DNA from 3 places in the Streptomyces sp. SudanB52_2052 genome. Region 1 is predicted to be linked to each of the others. Evidence: riboswitches for the same ligand, from Rfam matches in the RefSeq annotation. Region 1 holds a riboswitch; each other region holds the start of a gene.
What was found. Region 1 has a riboswitch for cyclic di-AMP ahead of ACSUPV_RS24260 (transglycosylase family protein). Riboswitches for the same ligand answer to the same signal wherever they lie in the genome.
Positions count from the first base shown of each region.

Region 1 (5,270 bases):
GCCACGATCAGCGAGCACATCACCAGCGCGAGCAGCGCGGCCCGGCCGGTCAGCCGGGAGCGGCGGGCCTGCCGCCTGGTCTGGGAGCGGTAGACCCGGGCCGCGGTCTGCTCGCCGAGCAGCCGGATCCTGGTCGTGGTGGAGAACCGGTCCCGGTCCTTCACGGCCATGTCTGTCCGCCTCCCGCTCCGCCGTCATACGCGCGTACGTCCCCGGACACGGTACGGGACCGGGTACGGGGACGTACGTACGACTGGCGCGGCCTTGGCCGGGCCTTTGGACGATCAGCCCTTGAAGCGGGGGAAGGCGCTGCGCCCGGCGTACACCGCGGCGTCGTCGAGGATCTCCTCGATGCGCAGCAGCTGGTTGTACTTGGCGACGCGCTCCGAGCGGGCCGGGGCGCCGGTCTTGATCTGGCCGCAGTTGGTGGCGACGGCCAGGTCGGCGATGGTGACGTCCTCGGTCTCGCCGGAGCGGTGGGACATCATGCACTTGAAGCCGTTGCGCTGGGCCAGCTCGACGGCGTCCAGGGTCTCGGTGAGCGAACCGATCTGGTTGACCTTGACCAGAAGCGCGTTGGCCGCGCCCTCCTCGATGCCGCGGGCGAGGCGCTCGGGGTTGGTGACGAACAGGTCGTCGCCGACGAGCTGGACCTTGTCACCGAGCTTGTCGGTGATGGTCTTCCAGCCCTCCCAGTCGTCCTCGAACAGCGGGTCCTCGATGGAGACCAGCGGGTACGCCTCGACCAGCTCGGCGTAGTACTCGGTCATCTCGGCGGCCGAGCGGCTCTTGCCCTCGAAGGTGTAGGAGCCGTCCTTGTAGAACTCGGACGCGGCGACGTCGAGCGCCAGGGCGATCTGCTCGCCGGGGGTGTAGCCGGCCTCCTTGATGGCCTCGAGGATGAGGTCGAGGGCCTCGCGGTTGGAGCCGAGGTTCGGGGCGAAGCCGCCCTCGTCGCCGAGGCCGGTGGCCAGGCCCTTGCTCTTCAGGACCTTCTTCAGCGTGTGGTAGACCTCGGCGCCCCAGCGCAGGGCCTCGGAGAAGGACTCCGCGCCGATCGGGGCGATCATGAACTCCTGGATGTCCACGTTGGAGTCGGCGTGCGAGCCGCCGTTCAGGATGTTCATCATCGGCACCGGCAGCAGGTGCGCGTTCGGGCCGCCCAGGTAGCGGAACAGCGGCAGGTCGGACGCCTCGGAGGCGGCGTGGGCGACGGCCAGCGAGACGCCGAGGATGGCGTTGGCGCCGAGGGAGCCCTTGTTGTCGGTGGCGTCCAGGTCGAACATGGCCTGGTCGATCAGGCGCTGCTCGGTGGCGTCGTAGCCGACGAGCTCCGGGCCGATCTGCTCGATGACCGCGAGGACGGCCTTCTCCACGCCCTTGCCGAGGTAGCGGTTCGAGTCGCCGTCGCGGAGCTCGATGGCCTCGAAGGCGCCCGTGGAGGCGCCGGACGGGACGGCGGCACGACCGGTGCTGCCGTCGTCGAGGCCGACCTCGACCTCGACCGTGGGGTTGCCTCGGGAGTCCAGGATTTCCCGGGCTACGACGACGTCGATGGACGGCACGAGCATCTCCTTCTTCATGTGACGCGGTGACGCGGGTCGCGTGGACCCGGCGGGGTGCGGGCCGGTGGCTCGCGACATGAGCCTAACCGGCTCCGGGCGATCGGCCACCGGGTCGCCCACCCCATGGACAGAACCGAGAGTAAATTGTTTCCGAACGGAACAAAGCCGAAGCGCAAAGCCCGGCAGAAAAAACCCCGCCCCGGCGCGTACGGGGGAACACGCGCCGGGGCGGGGAGCCCGTGGGGACGGGGGTGGGCCGTGCCCGTGGGGACGGGCGGGCCGCTGCTTACTTCAGGTGCAGCTGCTGGCCCGGGTAGATGAGGTTGGCGTCCTCGACGATGTCCTTGTTCAGCTCGTAGAGCTTCTCCCAGCCGCCCTTGACCTTCTTCTCCGCGGCGATGGAGCTGAGGGTGTCACCCTTGACGACCTTGTACTCGCCGTCGCCCTTCTTGACCTTCTTGCCGGTCGGGGTGGTGACGGTCTTCTTGGCGGCCGGGCGCTCGTCGGAGCGGGAGGCCGGCTGCTGCTGGGTCTCGCGGGTCTCGGTGCTCTGCTGCGCGGAGCTGCCGGAGTCGCTGGACGAACCGCCACCGGTGTAGCCGGCGCTCGACAGGCCCTTGCCGCAGACCGGCCAGGCACCCTTGCCCTGGCCCGCGAGGACCTTCTCGGCGATCTCGATCTGCTGGGCCTTGGTGGCCTGGTCGGCGGTGGAGGCGTACTTGGTGCCGCCGTAGCCGGCCCAGGTGGAGGCGGAGAACTGCAGGCCGCCGTAGTAGCCGTTGCCGGTGTTGATGGACCAGTTGCCGCCGGACTCGCACTGGGCCACGGCGTCCCACTCGGAGGCGGTGGCGGCGGAGGCGTTGCCGGCCGCCATCAGCGGGGCGGCGACGGCGGCGCCGGTGACACCGGCGACGGCGATGGCGCGAGTGGCCTTGGACGGACGACGGTGCTTGCCCTTGCCGGAAAACAGCATGGATGGATCCCCTCACCGACGCCTGCGAGGTGAGCTGTCGGGTTCGGGCCGGTTGAGTTGCCCGGCCGCGCCCCTCCCGGGACGCGGCTTCACCCCAAGCCCTACCGGCGCAACAAGCCGGTCGGGCACCTACCTTGGGTCCCCCGCTCCTGCCTACGGCGCTTGACGCGACGACTGTTCCCGTGCGGCCGCTGGCAGGATTCGGCGTTGCGGCAGCCGGGGCTCGCGGTGGCGAGCGGTCATGACCGTAGACACGCGATCGGCGGAATTTCAAAGACGATCAGGGCTTCTGAGATCTATCTCTCACCGCACTTATACGGGACATTCACCGCGAAACATGACGCGAACTCGCGCGGTTTCGAGGCGACTTCCGCCGCCGCTTCCGCTCTGTCCCACCGGCTACTTCTCGTCCGCTTCGGCCCCAACCGTGAGCCTCTGACCGGGGCGGATGAGGTTCGGGTCGGTGCCGACGGCGTCCTTGTTGCCGGCGTAGAGCGCGTGCCATCCGCCGCTGAGGTCAAGGGAGTCGGCGATGGACCAGAGGCTGTCGCCGGCTCGGACGGTGTAGGAGCCGTCCGCGGCGTCGCGGCAGGTGTCGTCGCCGCGCGAGGCGTGCCGGCCCGTGGACTCGTTCGTACGGCCGTTCGTGGGCTCGGCGTTCTCGTCGGCGCTGGGGCCGCGGTGGCGGCCCGAGCCGGTGCCGGTCAGCGCCGAAGAGGTGCCGTCCTGCAGCGAGTTGTCGGACTCGCCACTCCCGGACGTGGCCGAGGGGGAGCTGTCGGGCTCCCGGCTCTGCGGCGCGGAGTCCCCGAAATCGGATGACTTGTCGGAGTCGGCCGGTTCGTCCTCCGGGGATGAGGAAGGGGTCGACGAGGGAGCCGACTCGGAGGAGTCGAGCAGTCCCGGCGAGTCGGTCGGATCGGACGAGCCGGAGGAGCCAGAGGACTCGGAAGACCCGGAAGAGTCGGAAGAGTCGGAAGAGTCTGATGTGTCCGACTTCGAGTCCTGCTGAAGGCCGGAGAGCAGTCCGCAGGTGCGCCACGCGCCGACGCCCTGGTCGGCGAGGATTCTCTCGGCCACGGCTATCTGCTGGGAGCGGCTGGCCAGGTCGGCGCTCGCGGCGTATTCGAGGCCGCCGTGCTTCTCCCAGTCCTCCTGGGACAGCGCGAGGCCGCCGTAGTAGCCGTTGCCGCTGTTCTGGCTCCAGGCGCCGCCGGTCTCGCAGTCCGCGACCCGGTCCCAGGTCGTGCCGTCGGCCGCACTGGCACCGGAGGCCCCGAGGAGCGGGATCGCGATGGCGGAGCCGGTCACTCCGGCCGCGACGAGGAGAGCCGGAGCCTGGCGGGGGCGACGGTGCCGACCGTTCCCGGAGAGCATACGGAGACCTTTCGCGAGACAGCAGTGACCGGCGCGGCACAGAGGCCCGGGCCGCGCTGATGGGTGAACGTATCGGCAGACGATCACTTGTCACAAGTTCATGCCGCGTAGATCACGTGAAGATCACAGGTCTGACGGCGTGTCATGTTTAATCGGTCGCCCCGCTGGTGAGGGCGGGCCGTCACGCCGGTGTGAACTCCACCGGCAGGGTGCGCAGCCCGCGCATGATGAGGCCGCCGCGCCACCTCAGGTCGGCCGGATCCGCCGCCAGCCGGAGGTCCGGGAGGCGGGTGAGGAGGGTGGCGAGCGCGGTCTGGCCCTCCAGGCGGGCGAGCGGGGCGCCGAGGCAGTAGTGGATGCCGTGGCCGTAGCCGAGGTGCTGGTTGTCGCGGCGGGAGAGGTCGAGCATGTCCGGGTCGGCGAACCGCTCCGGGTCCCGGTCCGCGGCGGCCAGGACGACGAGGACCGGGTCGCCCGCGCCGATGTGCTGCCCGCCGATCGTGAGCGGCTGCGTGGCGAACCGCCAGGTGGCGAGCTCGACGGGGCCGTCGTAGCGCAGGAGTTCCTCGACGCCGGTCTCCAGCAGGCCGGTTTCCCCGGCGGCCAGGGAGGCCTGGAGGCGGGCACGCTGCTCAGGGTGGGTGAGCAGGGCGTACGTGCCGTTGCCGATGAGGTTGACCGTGGTCTCGAAGCCGGCGAACAGCAGGATGAACGCCATGGCGGCGGCCTCGTTCTCGGTGAGGTGCTCACCGTGGTCGGAGGCGCGGATGAGACCGGAGATGAGGTCCTCGCCGGGGGCGGGTTCGGCGGGCAGGACCTCCCGCTTGCGGTGGATGAGGTCGGCGAGGTAGCCGCGCATCTTCTTCACGGACCGCGCGACACCGCCCCGGGGCCCGCCCTGGTGGCGGATCATCATGCCCGCCCAGTCCCGGAAGTCGTCCTGGTCCTCGCGGGGCACGCCGAGCAGGTCGCAGATGGCGTAGATGGGGAGGGGGAAGGCGAACTCGTGGATCAGGTCGGCGGACCCCTGCCGCGCGAACCCGTCGATGAGGCCGTCGGTCAGCTCCTGCACGCGCGGCGCGAACTCGGCGACCCGGCGGGGCGTGAACGCCTTGGACACGAGCCGCCGCAGCCGGGTGTGGTCCGGCGGGTCGATGTTGAGCAGGTGCGTCATCAACTCGGCCTTGCGCTCACCGGGGATCCCCGTCTTGCCCTTGGCGTGCGCGGGTTCGTCGTGGTGCGCCGGGTTCTTGGAGAGCCGGTTGTCGGCGAGGGTCTGCTTGGCGTCGGCGTACCGCGTGACCAGCCAGGCCTCCACACCACTGGGCAGCCGCGTCCGGTGGACGGGGGCGTGC
Region 1 covers NZ_OZ186796.1:5,414,143-5,419,412, reverse strand. The annotation lists gene ACSUPV_RS24270 (FtsB family cell division protein) at 1-170, opposite strand, end outside; gene eno (phosphopyruvate hydratase) at 285-1,565, opposite strand; gene ACSUPV_RS24260 (transglycosylase family protein) at 1,852-2,538, opposite strand; cyclic di-AMP (ydaO/yuaA leader) riboswitch at 2,543-2,709, opposite strand; gene ACSUPV_RS24255 (transglycosylase family protein) at 2,938-3,915, opposite strand; gene ACSUPV_RS24250 (cytochrome P450 family protein) at 4,097-5,270, opposite strand, start outside.

Region 2 (5,270 bases), 1.6 Mb from region 1:
TCCCGGCCGTCCTGCGGACCGGCCGTCTCCAGGATCTGCCCGGTCACCAGCCGCTCGAACGCCTCGGCCTGCACCCGCACGGCCTCGGGCCCGAGGTCGGCCAGGATGTGCGAGGCACGGGCGAAGAGGAAGTCGCCGGTGAGGACCGCGACGGAGTTGCCCCAGCGGGCGTTCGCGCTCGCGACGCCGCGGCGCACGGCGGCCTCGTCCATCACGTCGTCGTGGTACAGCGTGGCGAGGTGGGTCAGCTCCACGACGACGGCCGAGGGCACGATCCCGGGTGCGTACCGGTCACCGAACTGGGCGGAGAGCATCACGAGCAGCGGCCGGAACCGCTTGCCGCCGGCCCGCACCAGGTGCTGGGCGGCCTCCGTGATGAAGGGCACCTCACTCTTGGTGGCCTCGAGCAAGCCTTCCTCGACAGCCGCCAACCCGGCCTGGACATCGGCTTCCAGAGCCTGGTCCCGCACGCTCAGCCCGAACGGCCCGACGTCGGTCACGAGGGGTCTCCTGTCTGCTGGTGTCTGCCGGTGATCACACGGATTGTCGATAGGTCGCTGCCATCACTCGAGTCAGCGTATCCGGTCACGTTTCGATCACCGCCAGCGCCCATGGTTACAGGCCGGGCGGTATCCGATCACGACCTCTATGTTTTCGATCAGCTCATAAGAGCAGACATTTATCGACTTTCCGGGAAGTTGCGGTCTATGCACGATTTGCCGTATTGATGAAGCAAATTCCCCTTGCGGGACATTGTGCTCCGGCTCGTGATCAGTGAGTTGAGTCACTTCACCCCGTCGACGGCCGTCTCCCGGCACCTGCTCGTACCTCCTTCCGCAACACGCCAGTTGAGGCTTGGCTCCAGCAAAGGATCAAGGGGTCCAAACACCCCTGACCAAGGTCGATCGGCGCAATGTGTGACTCCGGTGCTTGTTCCCGACATGTGCTCTCGCATACGTTCCGGGCCTGTCCGGCGGACGCCGAATCCTGCCGCCGCCCGGACTCCCCACACACACCGACTCACTCACGCAGGGCAGGAGCGGGGGACCCAGGTAAGTCGCCGGTCCACGACGTGGAACGGCTCGGGGTGAAGCCGCGCACGGCAGCACAGCGCCGTGCGCGGCCGGGCACCTCCCGGCCCGAACCCGACAGCTCACCTCGCAGGCGCCGGAGAGGAACATCGCCATGCCCGGACGAGGTAAGCACCGTCGGCCCAGAACCAGCCCGCTCACCCGAGGTGTCGTCGCCGTCGGCACCGGTGGAGCGGCCCTGACCCTCCCGCTGCTCGGCGCGACGCAGGCCGGCGCCGCCCAGCCGGCCCAGAGCGCCCCCGCCGCCCAGACCGCACCCCAGGCGGCCCAGCCCGCCAAGTCCCTCACGTACACCGTGACCAAGGGCGACACGCTCTACCGCATCGCGGACAAGTACGACGTATCGGGCGGCTGGAAGCAGCTCTACAAGGACAACCGCGCCGTCGTCGGCGACGACCCGCGGCTGATCCACCCGGGCCTGAAGCTGAAGGTGGCGACGACGAAGGCGGCCGCCAAGAAGAAGGCGACGCAGTCGTCCGCCCCGGCCAAGCCGGCCGGTGGCGTCGCCAAGGCCACCCCGGCCGCCGCGAAGACCTACGCGAACAACCTCGACGGCTGGATCCGCGAGGCGCTGGACATCATGGCCCAGAAGGGCATCCCTGGGTCGTACGACGGCATCTACCGCAACATCATGCGCGAGTCGTCCGGCAACCCCCAGGCGATCAACAACTGGGACTCCAACGCCGCCAAGGGCACGCCCTCCAAGGGCCTGCTCCAGGTCATCGACCCGACCTTCGCCGCCTACCACGTGCCCGGCACCCCCTACGACCCGTTCGACCCCGTCGCCAACATCACGGCGGCCTGCAACTACGCGGCCGACCGCTACGGCTCGATCGACAACGTCTTCGGCCCGTACTGAACCGCCCCGCCCAGCAGTCGCTCGAGGACGACGGCGATGCCGTCGTCCTCGTTCGACAGCGTGACCTCGTCGGCGACGGCCTTCAGTTCGGGATGGGCGTTGGCCATCGCGACGCCGTGGGCGGCCCAGTCGAACATCGGGATGTCGTTGGGCATGTCGCCGAAGGCGATGGTGTCCGCCGGCCGCAGCCCCAGGTGCTCGGCGGCCAGCGCCAGGCCCGTCGCCTTGGTGACCCCGCACGGCTGGAGCTCGACCGTGCCCGGCCCCGACATCGTCACCGTCGCCAGTGAGCCGACCACCGAGCGGGCCGTCGCCGCCAACTCGTCGTCCGTCAGGTAGGGGTGGCGCAGCAGCACCTTGCTGATGGGCTCGCCCCACAGCTCGTCGCGCCGGTCGACCCGTACCGCGGGCAGGGTCGGGTGCGGCATGAGGTAGCCCGGCTCGATCAGCGTGAGCCCGTCGACCCCGTCCTGGTCGACCGCCGCGTACACCTGCCCCACCTCGGCCTCGATCTTGCCGAGGGCGGTCTCCGCCAGTTCCCGGTCCAGGGTGATGGACCACAGCAGCCGGTCCGCGCCGGCGTCGTACACCTGCGCGCCCTGCCCGCACACCGCGAGCCCCGTGCAGCGGAGGTCGTCCAGGAGCGGCTGCACTCTCGGTGCCGGCCGGCCCGTCACCACGAGGTGCTGGGCACCGGCGTCCGCCACCCGCGCGAGCGCGGCGAGAGACCGGTCGGAGAGGGTGTCGTCGCCGCGCAGCAGCGTTCCGTCCAGGTCGGTGGCGATGAGTGAATATGAGATGGGTGCGGCCATGATCAGAGAATACGGACAGCCCGCCCCTTCGTTTCATCGCGCGGCGCACGCCGATTGCCCGGTTGAAGGCGTCTGCACCAGTTGGCAACAACATGGTCCGCTACCTACCGTCGGGGCCGTCTCGGGCGGTACCTTCCAAGTGTCCAGGGGGGACTTGATCGGGGGGTCAGGTTGAGCAGTGGGCGCATTCGCGTGGCGGGGCCCGGGGAACTCGGCGAGGGGGAGAGGGAGTGCTGGCGCGCGCTGCGCGCCGCCTCGGAGGCGCCGCGCAACCCTTTCATGGAACCGGAGTTCACCGCCGCCGTCGGCCGGGTGAGGCCGCAGGCCCGGGTCGCGGTCGTGTACGAGGGGCGGGAGCCCGCCGGGTTCCTGCCGTACGAGCGCGGGCCGTTGGGGCAGGGCAGGGCGATCGGACTCGGCGTCTCGGACGTCCAGGGGGCGATCCTGCGGCCGGGGCTGGCCCTGGAGACCGGTGAACTGCTGCGGGCCTGCGCGCTGTCGAGCTTCGCCTTCGACAACCTGGAGGCCGAGCAGCGGCTGTTCGTCCGGTACGCGGCGGAGGAGCACGCCACCTACGTGGTCGACGTGGAGAAGGGCTACGAGACGTACGAGTCGGCGCTGCGTGCCCAGTCGCCGAAGTTCCTGAAGACCACCCTGGCCAAGGAGCGCAGGCTGGGCCGGCAGGTCGGCGAGGTGCGGTTCGTGTTCGACGAGCGGGACCCCGCCGCGCTGCGCACGCTCATGGAGTGGAAGTCCGCGCAGTACCGCAGGACGGGCCGCCGCGACCGGTTCGCCCAGGAGTGGATCACCCGGCTCGTCGGGCAGCTGGCCCGCACCCGGGCGCCGGAGTGCGGCGGCACGCTGTCCGTGCTGTACGCCGGTGAGCGGCCCGTCGCCGCGCACTTCGGGCTGCGCTCGGCGTCGGTGCTGGCCTGCTGGTTCCCGGCCTACGACCCGGAGTTCGCGAAGTTCTCGCCCGGTCTGGTGCTGCACCTGCGCATGGCCGAGGCGGCCGCCGCCGAGGGCATCGGCCTGCTCGATCTGGGGCGGGGCGCGGCCGAGTACAAGGACGCGCTGAAGACGGGTGAACGGCCCGTGTACGAGGGCGCGGCGACGCGACCGGGGGCGGGCGCGGCGCTGCACTGGCTGAGCCGTGAGCCGGCGCGCCGCGCGCACCGTTTCGTCCGCCGCCGGCCGCGGCTCGCGGCGCTGGCCGCGCGGACCCTGAAGGGCGCGGCTCGGCTGCGCCGTACCTGAACACGAGTGGGGGGAGGGCGCATGGCTCGTTCGGCACGTGCGCAGGAGGAGATACGGCGGTTCCTGGACATCGGGGTCGTGCAGGTCGCGGAGCTGGACCTCGACCGTGACACGGCGGTGCTCAGACCGGGCCCGGGGAGTCCGCCGGTGACGCACGGGGAGGTGTTCGTACTGGTCAGACGGCATGGCCGGCCCGTGGGCACGCTGCTCGGGCGGGTGCCGGAGGGAGTGGATCCGAAGGCCGTGCTCGTGGAACGGGCGCGGGCGGAGTGTGCGCCGGCCGCCGTGGAGGAGCCCGGGGAGCCGCCGTTCACGAGCGTCGTCGTCGCCACCCGGGAGCGCGCCGGGCAGCTCGCCCGCGCGCTGGACTCGCTGCTGGCGCAGGACCATCCGCGGTTCGAGATCGTCGTCGTCGACAACGCGCCCGTGACGAGCGAGACGCGGGAGCTGGTCGAGCGGAAGTACGCCGAGCGCGTGCGGTACGTGTGCGAGCCGGTGCCCGGTCTGGCGGTCGCCCACAACACCGGCCTCGCGGCGGTGCGGGGTGAGGCGGTCGCCTTCACCGACGACGACGTGGTCGCCGATCCGCGCTGGCTGACGGAGCTGACCGCGCCCTTCGCCGCCGACGCCGGACTCGGGTGCAGCACCGGGCTGATCCTGCCCGCGCGGCTGACGACCCCGGCCCAGGTGCTGCTGGAGAGCCACGGCGGCTTCGCGAAAGGCTTCACTCCAAGGACGTACGACCCGGCGCGTCCACCGGGCGACGAGCCGCTGTTCCCGTTCACCGCGGGGCGGTTCGGCTCGGGTGCCAACATGGCGTTCCGGACGCGGGTCCTGCGCTCCGTCGGCGGTTTCGACCCGGCCACCGGTGCCGGTACGGCCGCCCGGGGCGGTGACGACCTCTACGGCTTCGTCCGTGTCCTGGCCGACGGGCACCGGCTGCGCTACACCCCGTACGCCCTGGTGTGGCACCACCACCGGGAGACCTGGCGGGACCTGGAGACGCAGGCGTACGGCTACGGCGCCGGACTCACCGCCTACCTCACCGCGGTGCTGGTGAACCGGCCCGCGCTGCTGCCGGCGTTCCTCGCGAGGCTGCCCCGCGGCCTCGCCCACGCCCGCGCGCTGACCGCCGTGCGCGAGACGGAGGGGGCGGACGGCGGGGGCATGCCGGGCGATCACGACGTGCGGACGCATCCCTGGCCGCGGCGGCTGTCACGGCTGCAGCGCAGGGGGATGGTGTACGGGCCT
Region 2 covers NZ_OZ186796.1:3,771,057-3,776,326, forward strand. The annotation lists gene ACSUPV_RS16620 (polyprenyl synthetase family protein) at 1-500, opposite strand, end outside; cyclic di-AMP (ydaO/yuaA leader) riboswitch at 1,004-1,182, shown strand; gene ACSUPV_RS16625 (transglycosylase SLT domain-containing protein) at 1,186-1,950, shown strand; gene ACSUPV_RS16630 (Cof-type HAD-IIB family hydrolase) at 1,914-2,762, opposite strand; gene ACSUPV_RS16635 (GNAT family N-acetyltransferase) at 2,949-4,019, shown strand; gene ACSUPV_RS16640 (glycosyltransferase) at 4,041-5,270, shown strand, end outside.
Region 2: linked by a shared signal. The riboswitch ahead of ACSUPV_RS16625 (transglycosylase SLT domain-containing protein) and the one ahead of ACSUPV_RS24260 (transglycosylase family protein) in region 1 are both predicted to bind cyclic di-AMP.

Region 3 (5,270 bases), 560 kb from region 1:
TTCGAGAACACCCAGGCGGACGGCGGTTTCGCACCGCGCCCCGACTTCCGGCCCCTGACCCGTTTCGAGGGCCAGGGACTGGACAAGGGACATGTCGTGAACGACCTCCTGTTCCGTCGCGTACAGCACGTGGACCAACCCCCCACCGGCGCCTGACCGCACCCGGCCGTCTCCGCCTGCGGACAGCGCCCCTCCGTCGTTAGGGTCAATGCCGTGGCCACCTGCCCCCCACACCCGTCGTACCCCAGCGGCCCCACCGACGGCGTGCCCACGGTCGGCGCCCCCACCGCCGGCGCCCTGCGGCACGCCCACTGGTGGCAGCGCCCCTGGGTGCGCTACGGCGCGGCGACCACGCTCCTCACGCTCTCCGGCCTCGTCATCCTCGCCCTGGTCCGTGAGGAGACCGGCACGGAGGGGTTCCTGGTGGGGCTCGGGCTGGCCGTCCTCCCGGTGCCCCTGCTGATAGCCGCGTTCCGCTGGCTGGACCGGGTCGAGCCGGGCCCCTGGCGGAACCTGGTGTTCTCCTTCGCCTGGGGCGCCTGCGCGGCGGCGCTGATAGCGATCGTCGCCAACAGCTTCGCGACGAGATGGATAGCGACGGCGACCGCGGACCCGGCCGGCGCGGACACCCTCGGCGCGACCGTCATAGCCCCCGTGGTGGAGGAGTCGGCCAAGGCGGCGGCCGTCTTACTGGTCTTCCTCTTCCGCCGCCGCGACTTCACCGGCATCGTCGACGGAGTCGTCATAGCCGGTGTCACCGCCACCGGCTTCGCGTTCACGGAGAACATCCTCTACCTGGGCACCGCCTTCGGCACCGACCAGCTCGCCGGTCACACCGGCATCGCCTCCGTCACGGCGGCGACCTTCTTCGTGCGCATCGTCATGTCGCCGTTCGCGCACCCGCTCTTCACCGTCCTGACCGGCATCGGCTTCGGCATCGCCGCGCTCTCGGCGGACCGCGGGCCTGTCCGCCGCGTCGGCGTCCCGCTCTCCGGGCTACTGCTCGCGATGGGCATGCACGCGATGTGGAACGGCTCGTCGGCGTTCGGGGAGTACGGCTTCTTCGCCGTCTACGCGGCGTTCATGGTGCCCATTTTCGGGCTGCTGACCTGGCTGGTGATCTGGACGCGGCAGCGGGAGCTCAGGACCGTGCGGGAGGAGCTGCCCGCGTACGCCGTGGCCGGGTGGCTGACCCCGGCGGAGCCGTACGCGCTCGGCTCGATGCGGGCCCGGCGGATCGCCCGCCAGTACGCCCGCCGGCACGCCGGGAAGGCCGCGGCGCGGGAGGTGACGCGGTACGAGGCGTACGCGACGTCCCTGGCGTTCCTGCGGCACCGGGCCCGCCGCGGCCGGGCCGGCGCCGACTTCGTCGTCCGGGAGCGGGAACTCCTCGACGAACTGTGGCGGCGCCGGGAGACGGCCCGCCCCGCGCTGGATCACGCGGCCCGGATCACGGCCCCGCCGGTCCCGGTGGCGGCCCCGCCCTGGCCGGTGTACGGGGCGTACGGCTACGGCCACCAGCCGACGCCGTACCCCGCGTACAACCCCTACCGCTCCTAGAGCCCGACGACCCGCCCCAGGCCCCGCAGCCCGACGACCCGCCTCAGGCGGAAGCCTCCGTGAGTCGTTCCACCTCCGCGTCCGAGAGCGTCAGCTCGCCCACTCCCAGCAGCGCGGGCAGCTGCTCCACCGTCCGCGCGGAGGCGATCGGAGCCGCCACCGTCGGCTGCGCGGCGAGCCAGGCCAGAGCCACCGTGGCCACGGGGACGTCATGCGCCCCGGCGACCTCGTCCAGGGCGTCGAGCACCCGCCGCCCCCGCTCGGTCTCCAGGTGCTTGGCCGCGCCCCCCGCCCGCGCGCTGTCGACGGTCGTACCGGGCCGGTACTTGCCCGTGAGGAAGCCGGACGCGAGCGCGTAATACGGGACGGCCGCGAGCCCGGTCCGCTCGGCGAGGTCCTGGAGCTCGCCCTCGTAGGTGTCGCGGGAGACCAGGTTGTAGTGGGGCTGGAGGGCCACATACCGGGCGAGCCCCTCGCGGTCGGAGAACTCCAGGGACGCCCGCAGCCGCTCCGCCGAGATGTTGGAGGCGGCGATGTGCCGCACCTTCCCGGCCTTCACGAGTTCGTCGAGGGCGCCGATGATCTCGTCCACCGGCACGTCGGGCCGGTCGTAGTGCGTGTAGTAGAGGTCGATGTAGTCGGTGCCGAGGCGGCGCAGGGAGGCGTCGGCGGCGGCCTTGATGTTGGCGGCGGACAGGCCCTGGAACTCGGGGTGCTGGCTGACCTTCGTGGCGACGACGACATCCGCGCGGTTGCCGCGCGCCCGGAGCCACTTGCCGAGGACGGTCTCGGACTCACCGCCCTGGTTGCCCTCGGCCCAGGCCGAGTAGACGTCGGCGGTGTCGACGAAGTTGCCGCCGGCGGCCGTGTAGGCGTCGAGGACGGCGAACGACTGGTCCTCGTCGGCGGTCCAGCCGAAGACGTTGCCGCCGAGGGCGAGCGGGAAGACCTCGAGGTCGGAGGAGCCGAGTTTGCGCAGAGAAGTCATGCTCCGTGTCAACGCCCGTGCGGAAGCCGCTCATTCCACGGCGGACGCAAAGCTCCCGTAAACGCGGACGCGAAGCTCCCCAGAAGGCGGACGCGCAGCCCCCGTGAACACCGGGCGGACACCTCGCGCGCCCCACCCGCCGGCACCGCCGCCCGCCGGAAACCGGCAGCCCTGACGTCGGGGGGTCGTCATCAAGGCCGCCGGTGCTCAGGAGAAGCGGAAACCACCGGTGTTCGAGGGGCGGTCGCCCGTCAGGGGGTGAGCCCCTTGCCGCGCAGCCAGGCCAGCGGGTCGATCCCGCTGCTGGATCCGCCGGAGTGGACCTCGAGGTGGAGGTGGGCGCCGGTGACGTTGCCGGTGGCGCCCACGCGGCCGATGACGTCGCCCGTGTTGACCTTCTGGCCGACGCTGACGCCGATGGAGGACTGGTGCGCGTACCAGATCTCCGTGCCGTCATCGAGGGTGAGGACGGTCTTGTAGCCGTACGACCCGTTCCAGCCGGCCTCGGTGATGGTGCCGCTGTGCACCGCCTTGATGGGGGTACCCGTGGGCGCGGCGAAGTCCAGGCCGGTGTGGTAGCCGGAGGACCAGTAGGCGCCGGCCTGGCCGAAGGTCGAGGTGATGGTGTACGAGGAGGTGGGCAGCGTGTACTGCTTGGCGAGGGCGGCGAGCCGCTCGGCCTCGGCCTTCTTCCGGGCCTCCTCCTCCGCCTTGCGCTTGGCCTCGGCGGCCTTGGCCTTGGCCTCCTCCTCCGCCTTGGCGGCGGCTTCCTTGGCGGCCTTCTCGGCGGCGGCCGCGGCTTCCTCGGCGGCCTTGGTCTCGATCTGGTCCTGCTGGTGCTCGACCTGGGCCATGATCCGGGCGCGCAGCGCCTCACCGGCGCCGGCGCCGCCCTGCTCGGTGTCCGCCGTGGCGGTGCCGAGGCTGCTGAGCGGAGTCGCGGAGCCCTGGGGGGTGTCGTCGTCCGAGATGAGGGAACCCACCGAGGGAAGGTCCGGCACGGAGATCGACACCGGCGGCTTGCCGGTCTGGGCGCTGGCCATGCCGCCGGCGCCCACGGCGGCTATGACGCCGACGCCCAGGACGGTGGAGCTGCGGGCGAGTCCTCCGCCGCGCTGCTTGGTGACGCGATGCCGGCCGCGGACGGGACGGATGGACTCCGCGGTGGGGTTCCACTCCTGGAACGGGCCCTCGTCGGGGCGCTGACCGCCGTAGCCGAAGGTTTCGGTGTCGCGCTGGTTCTGCGCGAACGGGGCCGCGGGGGCAGGCCGGTTGGACGCCACGTGGGCGTACTCCTTTCCTTCCTTCTCGCCTACCGGGTTAGCTGACGGGTTCGGAGCAGGAAGGTCTCCTACGCGCGTATACCAACCGTGCTTCCACGGCGATATTCGCCCGATTCACCCCAAGTGGTGGTTCCCCGGTTCCCTTTCGGGATTCGGCGCGTGCGCACGGAGCCGCCTTCTGTGACGGCTGGGACGACCGCGCTGCGTTATCGAACGTTAATGGAGGCGCGGTGTGTATTCCAGCGATTCCGCTTGATCATTAACCTTTTTCGCGCGGACTTACCTGTCACGACCGGCCCAAATCGGGCGAGTTGGCCGCCTCGCAAGTGACTACTGAGTTCTGACGGTGTGTCAGTTGTTATGCGGAGTGACGTGGTTCGCTCACCGACAGTGAGGGAGGTTTCGGGAAATGCACCGAGGGCCGGAACCCTTTCGGATTCCGGCCCTCGGCCTTCAGTAGCGGGGACAGGATTTGAACCTGCGACCTCTGGGTTATGAGCCCAGCGAGCTACCGAGCTGCTCCACCCCGCGTCGTTGTGACACCAGTGTACGCCATCCGCGGGACAGCTCGCGCACACCCGCTGCTCAGCCGCCCGGGCGGCCCGCGTGGGTGAGGGTCTCCCAGGCGGTGAACAGGCCGTCGGTGCCGGCCGGCCGGGTCCGTACGGCCGGCTTGCGGGCGGCCGGGACGGACGCGCCGAGGCGGCCCTCCAAGTGGTTGAGGGCGACCTCCAGATGGGGCCCGAGGTTCCGCTCGACACGGCCGCCGCACAGCCACGCGGGTGCGCGTGCGCCCAGCTCGTGCCGGGCGTGCAGGGCGAGCGCGGCCGTCAGCCGGTCCTTGACCTCGCCGTAGAGGTCGACGCCCTGGTGCCAGGCCGTCTCGGCGATGTGGGCGGTGGCGGCGAGGGAGACGCCGACGTGCCGGAAGGAGCGGCAGGTCTCCTGGGCGACGCCGTCCCGGTACGTGGCCTGCCCGGGCCAGTACGCCGTCATCCGCCGCGGCGTGGCGACGCCGGAGCCCGGCACGGTCAGCGGCGCGGGTCCGTCCTGCTCCAGGTGGAAGTAGGCAGGCACGCGCTCCCGGAAGCGCTCCAGTGCGTGGCCGAAGGCCCGGTGGTCGTCGAGGAAGACGGCGATGGTGATGACCGCGTCGGTCGCCACCAGGTCCCAGGACCCGGTGAAGTCCGGGTCCGTCGCGGCGACTTCGGGGAGATGGGCGGTGCGCAGCATGCCCTCGAAGCGCTGGACCCGAGCGGCGGGCCAGCGCCCGCCGCGCGTGTGCCGGACGATCTCCCCGGCCCGGGCCCAGACCGACCCGGTCCAGTCGGCCTGCACCACGGCGTTCGCCCCGGTGTGCCGGCGCGGCGTGCCCGACCAGGCGTCCATGATCTGCCGGGCCTTCTCGGCGTGCTGCCGCCGGCCGGTGACGCTGAAGA
Region 3 covers NZ_OZ186796.1:4,855,424-4,860,693, reverse strand. The annotation lists gene trmB (tRNA (guanosine(46)-N7)-methyltransferase TrmB) at 1-156, shown strand, start outside; gene ACSUPV_RS21575 (PrsW family intramembrane metalloprotease) at 214-1,560, shown strand; gene ACSUPV_RS21570 (aldo/keto reductase) at 1,604-2,548, opposite strand; gene ACSUPV_RS21565 (M23 family metallopeptidase) at 2,800-3,831, opposite strand; cyclic di-AMP (ydaO/yuaA leader) riboswitch at 3,843-3,999, opposite strand; tRNA gene ACSUPV_RS21560 (tRNA-Met) at 4,289-4,362, opposite strand; gene ACSUPV_RS21555 (alginate lyase family protein) at 4,417-5,270, opposite strand, start outside.
Region 3: linked by a shared signal. The riboswitch ahead of ACSUPV_RS21565 (M23 family metallopeptidase) and the one ahead of ACSUPV_RS24260 (transglycosylase family protein) in region 1 are both predicted to bind cyclic di-AMP.